DNA from 2 places in the Halomonas sp. A020 genome. Region 2 is predicted to be linked to the other one. Evidence: predicted binding sites of a transcription regulator. Region 2 holds the regulator's gene; the other holds the start of a gene.
The links. The regulator FNR, encoded in region 2, switches genes on or off when oxygen is low (the NO sensors DNR and NnrR bind a similar motif). The targets are predictions, from matches to a motif close to TTGATNTANATCAA.

Region 1 (6,067 bases), 1.7 Mb from region 2:
TTGGCCCCATCCTACATATCGTGCGCTACAAAGCACGCGAGTTGGACAAGGTCATCAACGACATCAACGGCCGTGGATATGGCCTGACGTTTGGGGTACATAGCCGTAATGAATCCTTTGCCGCTGAAATAGCGCAGAAAATTCGAGTAGGCAATGTGTATATCAACCGTAATATCATCGGGGCTGTCGTGGGCGTTCAACCGTTCGGTGGACAGGGGCTATCCGGCACTGGCCCGAAAGCGGGCGGACCGCACTATTTGCAGCGCTTCGTGACCGAAAAAACGATTACTAACAACACCGCCGCCCTAGGTGGCAACGCGTCACTTCTGGCGCTAGGGGATGAGTAACGGCTCGTCCATACAACTAACCTGATCTCCTGAAAAGGAACCGTCTCATGGTTGACAATAATAGAGCAACTGCCTTGACGCGGGGGGCCTTCACGGGCCTCCCGCCGGGCACGGGGAACACGAGATACGCACGTACCCATCAACTCTCTCATGCTTCGACGAGCGAATGCGCGACGCTTGGCAGTAGAAGAGCGACTCAGGATTAACAACAACAAGGCTGCTGATGGCCGCCATGGCCTGGCCAACGCAGCCCCTGTCGACGCTCGCCGTGTACAAAAGGGTCAGCACCCGCAGTCGCTTTTGTACTTATCGTAGCGTCGTCCTCACAAATTGGAGAAGTTTCATGGCTACAGGTGTCTGGATTAGCTTATTTGGTTACTTTGCGCTGATGATCGCCATTGGCGTGTACGCAATGCGCAAATCCACGTCTTCTTCTGAAGACTATATGTTGGGGGGGCGAACTCTTAGCCCACAGGTCGCCGCACTTTCCGCGGGCGCTTCGGACATGAGCGGCTGGCTGCTGTTGGGGTTGCCCGGCGCCATGTTCGTATCGGGCCTCGGTTCCGCCTGGATCGGGATCGGCCTGCTGGTCGGGGCGTTCTTTAACTGGCTGCTGGTGGCGCCGCGCCTGCGTGAGCAGACCATTCACTACGGTAACGCCATCACCATCCCGGCCTTTTTGGCCAATCGCTTCCCGACCCGGGCGCTGTCACTGCGCACGGTATCGGCCATCGTCATCGTGATTTTCTTCGCCGTTTACACGGCGTCGGGCCTCGTCGCTGGCGGCAAGCTGTTCGAAAGCGCATTCACGGGGGTTTATAACTTCGGTGACATGAGCAATTACGCCATGGGCGTGGTCATCACCCTGGGCGTGGTATTGATCTATACCGTCGTGGGCGGCTTTTTGGCGGTGAGCATGACCGACTTCGTGCAGGGCTGCATCATGATGTTGGCGCTGATCATCATGCCAGCCGTAGTACTGTTCGGCGAAGGCGGCGGCGGTTTCTCCCAGGCCTCCGAAACGCTGAATAGCGTTGACCCCACCCTGCTCTCTTGGACGACCGGCTTGACCTTTATCGGCTGGCTGTCAGCGGTTACTTGGGGCCTTGGCTATTTTGGTCAGCCGCATATCATCGTGCGCTTCATGGCCATCCGCTCACAAAAGGATGTGCCCATTGCGCGCAACATTGGCATGGGATGGATGCTGGTATCGCTCATTGGAGCCGTTTCTCTGGGCTTGGCAGGTCGTGCGTTTGCCGTTCGTAATGGGCTGGACGTACAAGACCCAGAAACCATCTTCATTATTCTAGCCAACCTGCTGTTCCATCCGTTGATCACCGGCTTCCTGTATGCGGCGCTGCTGGCGGCCATCATGAGCACCATCTCTAGTCAGCTGCTCGTCTCCTCTTCCTCGCTGACCGAGGATTTCTATCGTCTCTTCCTGCACAAAAATGCCACTGAGCAGCAGTGTGTGGCAGTGGGGCGGGTCTGCGTCGTGCTGGTCGGTATTGTGGCAGCCTTTATTGCCTCTGACGAAAACTCCCAAGTGCTGGGTCTGGTCAGTAACGCCTGGGCGGGCTTTGGTGCAGCCTTTGGCCCGCTGATCATCTTGTCACTGATGTGGCCACGTACTAACGGTGCGGGCGCGGTAGCCGGTATGATCGTCGGCGCAGTAACCGTCATGGTATGGATTGCACTGGGCTGGAACGGCTCCTTCATGGGTGGTCCCGGCGTGTATGAAATCATTCCAGGCTTCATCGCCTCGTTCATCGCCATTCTGGTCGTCAGCAGCGTGACGGCAGACGCCGGTGAGTACAAGCATATCGACCGTCAAGAAGCGTAACCCAAGATAGGATGCAATAAGCTCAGCGGGGCAACCCGCTGAGCTTTTTTGTGCGCGGTACTTTGTGTCGAAAGTTTCGAGCCACAAGAGCACCGCGATTGCTCCAGGTCAAGAACGCCTTCGCCCTGACTCGATACACTGTCCGCATGATTGCTAAGCAACTCACTTCCCTAAAATGAACGGTCAGGAGCGACGCCATGCGCCTTTTATCACTTCCCACCTTACTCGCCACTGGGTTTGCCGCTGCCACCTTGGCCATCAGCAGCCAAGCCATTGCCTACGGTGCCGGCGACTTTTTCACCCGTGTAGGGGTCGCTAAAGTAGCCCCCAAGAGCGACAACGGCTCGCTGGCAGGCGGTGCCTTCGCAGTGGATGTTCAGGATAAAACCGACTTCGCGTTCACCTTGGGCTACCGCTTCCACGATAAGCTGGGCGTCGAGCTGCTGGCCGCACTCCCCTTTGAGCACGACATCCAACTCAACGGCGAGAACCTCGCCTCTACCAAGCACCTGCCGCCGACCTTAACCTTGCAGTACTATCCGTTGGGCGGAAGCGACGCTCGCGTACAACCCTACGTTGGCGCAGGCATCAATTACACACGCTTCTCCGATGAGCAGCTAGCGATTGGCGAACTCGATCTCGACGACTCCTGGGGCGCTGCCGCCCAAGTTGGTTTCGACCTGCTGATCGACGAACATTGGGCATTGAATGCTGCCGCCTGGTACTTGGACATCGATACCGATGCCACCGTCAATGGTGCCGCTGCAGGCACCGTTGCCATTGACCCCATGGTCGTCATGGCAGGATTGAGCTATCGTTTCTGAAGCGACGCAGTCTCCACAAAAAAATGCCCAGGGCGAGCGCCTTGGGCATTTTCGTTGATGAGACACGCTCTTAATTCTCGGTGACGATTTGGTCGACACGCTCCACTGCTTTGACGACGAGCACTTGGTCACTGGCCCTGAGCTTCTCCTGCATCATGTAAGCCGCCACCGCCGGGGCAACGTCGCACTTGGCAGGCATGGCGGCTTTGGCATCGATTAACGCGTTCAGTCGCGCAATGAACACATAACGCACCCATTGAGGCAACGACATGGTATCGATACAGAAAGGCTGCTGGCTGGCAAACGCCGACGCCTCGGGCGTAGGGGTGCGCCATAAATTCGCGGCCTTCATGGCGGCTTCAAGCTCGAGAAGCGCGGTTTGAAGCTGTTGATGGACGCTCATAAACACCTTGGGGTTGAACAATGTTGACATCCATTATCCCAACTCTGTGGGTAAGTTGCTACTCGTACGCCTCTCTCGAAGTCGTTATTCATAGATTCACAGAAAACCTGCAAGAGGCTGTGGATAAACTATGGAAAGGTGTCGCCACCGTTACTCTCACGCGGCTTACACAACGTTGTTCAATTTTTAACCACCTAGACAATAAAGCGCGGATTAATCAGCGCTTGCGGCTGACAGTGGCAAACCAGCAAGGTAGAGTGCAGGCTTGAAAAGCGGAAGGATGTCATGCAGCCAATTCACACCCTTGATGAGTTTTTTACGCGCAGCGGTGCGGAGGTATCGCTTTACCATATGGGGCGCCGGGTCACGTCGTGTCCACGAGACGTATTGCGCGCTTTCGAGAACGCCGAGCACGCATGGCCCGAGCCTTGGCAGGGTCAGGCACGGCTCGCCATCGTATTCCGTTTGGGAGCCATGGAAGAGCCTGCCATTTGGTTCTTGGCACTGCCACTGGACGAGCAAGGCATGCTCTCGCCTGCCCAGCGTGACGGTTTCATCAACCGTCTGTTGGAAACGCTTGGGCGCAATGCCGCCGCCACCGACCTGGGCGCCGCCGACACGGCAGACGTCGATCATCTGATGAAAGATAATCCACTGGCGTTTACGCCGGACATTACTTTTCAGGCCATGCTCAATGCCCGGGCTACCCATACCCATGGCCTATCTGCCAGCCAGCACCTAGAGGCTGTGGAAGCGTATTTGAGCGGCCAACAGACGATCGACTGGCAAGCTTTGGGGCTACAAGGCATTGCCGATTACGTCGTTCGCTTGGATAACGAGACCGCAGAGGCGCTCGCCGGCCGCATTCCCGGCCTGCCGACAAGTGTGATCCACTCCCTCTGCTACTGCTTGGAGCACCAACCCTTGCCGGATGCGCTCGTCGAAGCTCTGTGCGCGCGTGGCGAGGTGGCAGCCAGCGAGGGAGATTTAGAAACGCTGTGCGCCTGCGTGCGGTCCGTTGGCAGCTCCCGTGCAGCTCTAGCAGGCGAATGGTACAGCCACCTGCTAAACGACCCGGCAGCCTGCGGCCCAGATTTGATGGCCGCCATAGCCGGACGCGGCTGGCCATGGCTAGAAGACGCCGAACGCCTTCCCAGGTTCCTACAGCGCTTGGCGGAAGACGAGCGCAGCCACTTTGCCTCCGTGGTACGCGACATTGCGTTGATTCCTCGTCTACGCTTACCCGTTATGCTTACCCTACGTGACGCGCCTGCGGGTTCCGCTATCCAGGCGCGTTTATCGGCCATGCAGTCTTCGCATAACGGCTAACAACAAACGTCATCACTATGTCTTGTTTTTCTTATATCGTCAGGAGTGCACTGTGAAGGAATTACCCTATCAGGCCAAAGCGGTCATCGGCCGCCGCGAAATGGTGACGTTACCTGAGTTAGGGCTTCACCTCTGCTGCAAAGCCGATACCGGTGCGCGCACGTCGGCACTGCACGCTGAAGAGATCGAAACCCACGAAGATGCCGACGGGCAGCTATGGGTGAGTTTTTTGACCCATAGCGGCGGACCAGAAACCCCAGCACACCGCTACCGTTTACACCTACACGACCGTCGACGCGTCACCAGCTCAAACGGCCATAGCGAGTGGCGCTATGTGATTAGAACCCCTATGCAACTGGGCGAACTGAACTTTCCGGTTGAACTCACCCTGACCGACCGTAGCAATATGCGCCACGCGATGTTGCTGGGCAGGCGTGCCATGCGCCGCCTGCTCGTCGCCCCCGGTGCCGCTTTTTTGCACGGCGAGCCTTGAACACTTTTAAACGGCAACTTTTTTAAACCGGAGCCTTGCATGCATATTGCCCTGCTTTCGCGTAATCGCAACCTCTACTCTACCCGCCGACTGGTGGAAGCCGCCGAACAGCGCGGCCACACTGCCCGGGTTGTGGATACCCTGCGCTGCTATATGAGCATCGCCTCGCACCACCCCTCTATTCACTATAAAGGCGCGGAAATCGAGCCGTTCGATGCGGTCATCCCTCGTATTGGCGCGTCGGTGACTTTTTACGGCTGTGCGGTGCTACGTCAGTTCGAAATGATGGGCACCTACGTCCTCAACGACTCGGTCGCGATTACTCGCTCCCGTGACAAGCTGCGTTCGCTACAGCTGCTCTCCCGTAAAGGCTTGGGCCTACCCATTACTGGTTTTGCTCACTCCCCTGACGACATTCCCGACCTGATCACCATGGTGAAGGGTGCCCCCCTGGTCATCAAGCTACTGGAAGGCACTCAAGGCATTGGTGTGGTATTGGCAGAAACCAACCAAGCCGCAGAGTCCGTGATTCAAGCCTTCATGGGCATGAAAGCCAATATCATGGTGCAGGAGTACATCAAGGAAGCACGCGGCGCCGATATTCGCTGTTTCGTCATTGGTGATAAGGTCGTCGCTTCGATGAAGCGACAAGCGGCAGAGGGCGAATTCCGCTCTAACCTACACCGCGGCGGCACCGCTAGCGTGATTCGCATTACCCCAGAAGAGCGTTCCACCGCAATTCGTGCAGCCAAGGCGATGGGACTGCGCGTCGCGGGCGTGGATTTGCTTCGCTCGAACCACGGCCCGGTGATCATGGAAGTCAACTCG
Region 2 (6,067 bases):
CTGCGCTTGACCCGCTGGCGTAGCTCGACCGTTTCCCAGGCAGCTCCCGCGAGACCGGTGACCGCATGACGATTCTCTATTTATTGATTCCACTGTCGCTGATTTTGCTAGGGCTCGCAGTGTGGGCCTTCTTTTGGGCGGTGAAGAATGACCAGTTCGACGACTTGGAAGGCCCTGCCCATCGTATTCTGTTCGACGACGATGAGAACGATCTCACCCCCGAACAGCGCGCCGAGCGCAAAAAAGGCACCAAGCCACCCCGTGACCGTGAGCCACCGCCGTGAACCCGACCGGACTTGACTTGCCGCCACTGCTGGCAGCCTTCGTATTTGGCTTGATGGGGGGTGCCCACTGCATTGGCATGTGCGGCGGCATCATGAGTGCGCTCACCTTTGCCGTGCCACCCAGCATGCGACACCCTGCCCGTATGGGTGGATTATTGCTCGGCTATAACCTAGGGCGCATCATGAGCTACATGACGGCTGGCGCTTTGGTAGCCGGACTAGGCACCTTGATCTCACTATCGCCTCAGGCGCGTCTCGCGCTACAGGTCGTCGCGGCGGTGATGCTGATGTTGATGGCGCTGTATATCGCTAACTGGTGGAAAGGCTTATTGAAAGTGGAAGCGATAGGGCGCAGGCTTTGGCGCCATATCGAACCCATCGGCAGGCGCTTGATGCCCGTCGTGTACCTGCCCCAGGCGTTTGCTTTAGGCGCCCTGTGGGGCTGGCTACCCTGCGGATTGGTCTACTCGATGCTTGCTTGGAGCCTAGCCATTGCCGATCCGTTACAAGGGGCGCTATTGATGGGTGCCTTTGGTTTGGGCACCCTGCCCGCGCTGCTTGCGACGGGCCTAGCGGCACGCCAGCTCAGCCACTTGATTCGCCACCGTGCCACGCGCAGTATCGCCGCGCTGACCATCATCAGTTTTGCGCTGTGGCAGCTCTGGACGCTGTTCTCCCCCACCGGGCACTGAACCTATCGGCGGGCCGCACTTTCTCACCTTTCTAACTAGCTTAGCCGCTTCGGCATGGGCTTTTACGCCATTGCTTGATACAGCTCAACGCATTGCGCTACCCCCTGGCGTAGCATGAACGCATCCGTTCACTCGCTTGTTCTGTTACACCGGAGCGTTGCCTATGCCCGTTCATGCTACTGCTGCCCACGCCCAGACCACTTCATCAGTGGCTGAGGCCACTGCATGGGACGACGCCCTGATACGTCGTTATGACACGAGCGGCCCGCGCTATACCTCTTATCCGACAGCGCTGTCGTTTCACGACGGCTTCACCGCCGACGATATGGCCCAGGCACTAGAACGCAGTAACGCCAGCCAAAAGCCACTGTCGCTCTATGTCCACGTCCCATTTTGCCGCAAGATCTGCTTCTACTGTGCGTGCAACAAAATCGCTACGAAAAATACGTCGCTGGCCGAGCCCTACCTGTCTCGGCTAGATCGTGAGATGGTGCTCACGTCGCGCCATTTAGATACCCAACGACCGGTGCAGCAACTGCATTGGGGCGGCGGCACGCCGACGTTTCTTACCTTGGCGCAAATGAGCGATTTGGTCGACCGGCTTGATGCCCGTTTTGGGTTATCGAACGCGCCAGATCGGGACTATGCCATTGAAATTGACCCACGCGAAGCGGATGTCTTTACCCTGCGACATCTCCAATCGCTAGGATTTAACCGCCTAAGCCTTGGCGTTCAAGATCTCGATCCGCAGGTTCAAGCGGCGATCAATCGCGTGCAGCCCCGGGTGCTCACCGAAACGCTCATGGACGAAGCGCATCGGCTCGGCTTTCGCTCGCTCAACCTCGATTTAATCTATGGCCTTCCCTTTCAAACCGAACGGCGTTTTGCCGAAACGCTTCGTCAGGTCATCGAGCTGGGACCAGCACGATTATCGGTCTTCAACTACGCCCACATGCCAGCCCGCTTTGCGCCCCAGCGACGTATCCAGTTGGCCGACCTGCCCAGCGCCGATGAAAAGCTGGCCATGCTGCACACCACTATCGAGATGCTCACCCAGGCGGGCTATGTGCATATTGGCATGGACCACTTTGCACGCCCCGACGACAGCTTGGCCCAGGCGCAGCGCAACGGCACGCTGCAGCGTAATTTTCAAGGCTACTCCAGCCACGCCGAGTGCGATTTGATCGGTTTGGGCGTATCCGCCATTTCTCGGGTCGACGATATTTACGCCCAAAACCCTACTCAGCTCGCCCACTATGAAGCCGCCTTGGATGAAGGTAGGCTGGCAACGATAAAAGGACTACGCTTAAATAAGGATGACCTAATAAGAAGAGACGTCATCGAGCGGTTCATGTGCGATATGGCCATTGATCTCGACGCGATCGGTCAGCGTTGGCATATCGATGCGGCAGACTACTTTGCCACTGCCTTCGAGCGACTGGCGATCGCCGAACGGGATGGCCTCGTACAGCGTGAGGGCCTTCGGCTGAGCGCCACGCCGATCGGGCGATTGCTCATTCGGCATTTGGCCATGGCCTTCGACACTCACTTACAACGTCAGGATGGTCAGCGCTACTCGAAGATCGTGTGAGCGCCTTGAGCCGCCTGCCCCCTGTGCCTATGATGGCGAAAGAAGAAGGGAGACTCCTATGCCATATCCTGCCAGCCAACGACGTTCACTGCTGCAAGAGGCGCGCTGCCAGACGTGTAGTCTAAGCTCGCTGTGCTTACCGCTCGCCTTGGAGCTCGAGGATATGAGCCAGTTCGATGCGATCATTCGCCGCCGCTCGCCGTTGAAGAAAGGCGAACCCCTGTTCCGCCAAGGGGACGCTTTCACCAGTGTCTATGCGGTGCGCTCGGGTAGCTTGAAGCAGGTCACCAGCGAAGGCAACGGCCATGACCAGCTCACCAATTTCTTTCTACCCAGCGAACTAGTGGGTTTGGACGGCATCGACGAAGAGCACTACCCCGGCACGGTGATGGCTCTGGAAACGACGACGGTGTGCGAAATTCCGTTCGACCGCCTGGACTCGCTCTCCGAGGAGCTGCCCGAGCTGCGCGGCCAGCTCTATCGCAGCATGAGTAAAGAACTGCGCGACGATCGGCGAATGATGCGTCTACTGTCGCGTAAGACCGCGGATCAGCGGCTGGCGAGCTTTTTGATTACGCTCTCTGATCGCTTCCGGCGGCGGGGCTACTCGCCATACAGCTTCCGCCTATCCATGTCCCGGGCCGATATGGGTAACTACCTGGGCCTAGCGGTCGAAACGGTCAGCCGCATTCTTAGCCGCTTTCAGCAGCAGGAGGTCGTGGCCGTCTCAGGGCGCGAGGTCAATATTTTGGACATGCAGCGCCTCATTACCCTGGCAGAAGAGGAGGCGCCAACGATCACACGTTGAAGGCTTGGATGCGTCCTTCCATCAAGGCCGCCTGCTTGGCTTCGAGACCGGCAAAGTCGAATAGCTCGCGATCGGCAAGCTGCGAGGGTGCCACGTTGGTGACTGCTTTGAACATGCTCTCCAAGCGCCCAGGATGCTTCTTGTCCCACTCCGCCAACATCTCTTTGACGATTTGTCGCTGCATGTTCGGCTGCGACCCACACAAATTACAGGGAATGATGGGAAACGCCATCTGCCGCGAAAACTCAGCAATATCCGCCTCTTTACAGTAGGCCAGCGGGCGGATCACGATGTTTTTACCGTCATCCGAGAGCAGTTTCGGCGGCATGGCTTTTAGCGTACCGCCGAAGAACATGTTCAGAAACAGCGTTTCTAGAATGTCTTCGCGATGGTGGCCGAGGGCAATCTTGTTCGCGCCGATCTCTTCGGCAAACCCATACAGCGAGCCGCGGCGCAAGCGCGAGCAGAGCGCGCAGGTGGTTTTACCCTCCGGGGTTTTCTCCTTTACCACCGAGTAGGTGTCACGCTCGAGAATGTGATACTCCACCCCCAGCTTATCCAAATACTGGGGCAAGACGTGCTCTGGGAAACCAGGCTGTTTTTGGTCCATGTTGACCGCCACCAGCGAAAAATCGACCGGCGCGTTGCGTTGCAAGTTGCGCAAAATCTCCAGCATCGTGTAGCTATCTTTGCCGCCGGAGAGGCACACCATGACCCGATCGCCATCCTCGATCATGTTGTAATCGATGATCGCGTTTCCCACTTCGCGCCGCAGGCGTTTTTGCAACTTGTTGAATTCACGCTTCTGCTTGGCATCCTGCAGCTCGTGCTGCGTGGCGGTAGGCTCGTCAGACGCGCTGTCTGACAAAGTAGGGTCAAAGTAGTCAGGTGATAACATGGTCGTCGCACTGCCGGTGGGTAAAGGAGCAGTATGTATTCTAACAACACTCCGAAGCTCTACCCAATACAAACCCTAGGCGGTCAGGGCGATCTCGCGCTGCAAACGTAGATACAGAAGTGCACTCGCGGTGGCTTCGCTGGTCACGCTAGGCCAGATCAGCCGTGGCAGCCGCCAACGGGTCAGCGCCTCGCCAAGCGATTCGAGGGTATCGACCTGCGGATGCAGCCGCCGTAGCTGTCGCCCGTGCAACTTGGCAACGTCGACCTGGGCGTTGGGTAAACCGAACCCCAATACGCGTTTGAATAGCCCGTTGAGCGGCTCGATCGTGCGCTCTAACTGCCAACCAACGAGCGGCCGATTCTCGATGAATTCGGCCAGCTCTGTCAGGCATTCGATATCTGGGGAGCGCGGGGTATCCGTCGCGTGTAACTGCTGATGGCGGCGCAGGGTGGCAGACACTGGCACGGGAGATTCTGACAGTGTGGCCCACCAGATACGGCTAGTGTGCACACGCCGCGGACTGAGCACGACGGCCGCCACGCTGACGACATTGGGCTGACCGTCACTCACCTGGCAGGCCATCGCGACGGACTCCTCGCCCATGTACGGCTGAAATAGCCACGCGTAGGGCGAATCGGCCCATCGGCGTCGATCGCTTTCCCGCTGCAGCAGCGTTCTTAACGAGCCGCTCAGCAGCGTCATGTGTCGATCTAACAAGCGCATTCCGCTCACGAATACTCCAAATGATAGCGGTGGGAAAGGCGCTGCTTGAAGTCCTTCACAATGTGGAGGGCTTCTCGCAGCAGGTCTCGCTCCAGCGAAGAGAGCTCTTGCACTACGACCCGGTTAGTGCGCTTGGCGTGGGCGCTATCCAGCTCCTGAAGCTGCTGACGCAGGCGCAGCTCGGTGAACAGTGCCAGCGCCTCACCCACATCGTCGGCAAAGCGTCGATCCAGACGCCCGTCGGTGGCCAGATCATCCAAACGATCCAGCGTCGAAGTGACCGTTATCCGCCGCTCGAGGGCCATGGTGCGCACGCCGTGCACGATGGGGAAAATCCCGCCTTTTTTGATATCGATACCGTGCTGCGGCTTCTTCAGTGAGCCAAATAGGGTCAGCGGCGTCGAGAAGCGCAGTGCCGCACGGGCAAAGTACGAGAGCAGCAGCTCATCGTGGGAGCAGTGCTCGAACAGCGCGTGGCGGACTTGGTCGAGCAGCGTCGGATTGCCCGCCACGCCATGAGAGTCGAGCAGAATGGCCAGTTTCATCAAACTGTCACCATCGCGGGCACTGACCCATTTGGCGATACGCTGCTGCCACTGGGAGACCGTGCCCACCCACTCAGGGTTGGACACCATGATATTCCCCGGACAGGGCGGGTAACCCAGCGTTATCAACGTTTGGGTCAAGGTCGCCATGTCGTCAGCGACCGTGGGCCACTGGCAGTCGTCAGCGAGGATCAAACCGTTATCCTGGTCGGTTTTTAGGATTTGCTCGCCGCGCCCCTCACTGCCCATCACCATCAGGCAACTTTGGCGGTGATACTGCTCGGGCACCGTAAAACCCCAGGCTTTACTCATGATGCGGCCATTGAGCGCTGCCAGTAACTCCATGGCAAAGCGCAGCTTCACGCCCTGCGCCATTAGCGCGTTGACCAACTCTGGGGTACGTTGGCTGGCAGCCGCCAAAGCTTCCAGGCCATTGGCTTGCTCGACCTGTAAACTCACCACGTAGCTACGGCTGGAGAAAAAGCTCAGCACGTCCATCAATTCCACGACGCCTCGGGCGTGC

Region 1: a site for FNR is predicted at 2,289-2,302, ahead of FRH_RS12750 (OmpW family outer membrane protein). Genes of this name have one in related genera too.

The regions. Positions count from the first base shown of each region.
Region 1 covers NZ_AP022850.1:2,729,586-2,735,652, reverse strand. Annotated here, with positions in the region: gene putA (bifunctional proline dehydrogenase/L-glutamate gamma-semialdehyde dehydrogenase PutA) at 1-347, shown strand, start outside; gene putP (sodium/proline symporter PutP) at 691-2,190, shown strand; gene FRH_RS12750 (OmpW family outer membrane protein) at 2,388-3,014, shown strand; gene FRH_RS12745 (YqcC family protein) at 3,085-3,417, opposite strand; gene FRH_RS12740 (DUF3549 family protein) at 3,703-4,746, shown strand; gene FRH_RS12735 (RimK/LysX family protein) at 4,799-5,239, shown strand; gene rimK (30S ribosomal protein S6--L-glutamate ligase) at 5,279-6,067, shown strand, end outside.
Region 2 covers NZ_AP022850.1:479,434-485,500, forward strand. Annotated here, with positions in the region: gene FRH_RS02195 (heavy metal translocating P-type ATPase) at 1-69, shown strand, start outside; gene ccoS (cbb3-type cytochrome oxidase assembly protein CcoS) at 66-284, shown strand; gene FRH_RS02205 (sulfite exporter TauE/SafE family protein) at 281-976, shown strand; gene hemN (oxygen-independent coproporphyrinogen III oxidase) at 1,140-2,567, shown strand; gene fnr (fumarate/nitrate reduction transcriptional regulator Fnr) at 2,626-3,375, shown strand; gene ttcA (tRNA 2-thiocytidine(32) synthetase TtcA) at 3,365-4,273, opposite strand; gene FRH_RS02225 (DNA polymerase III subunit epsilon) at 4,349-4,999, opposite strand; gene FRH_RS02230 (putative nucleotidyltransferase substrate binding domain-containing protein) at 5,005-6,067, opposite strand, start outside.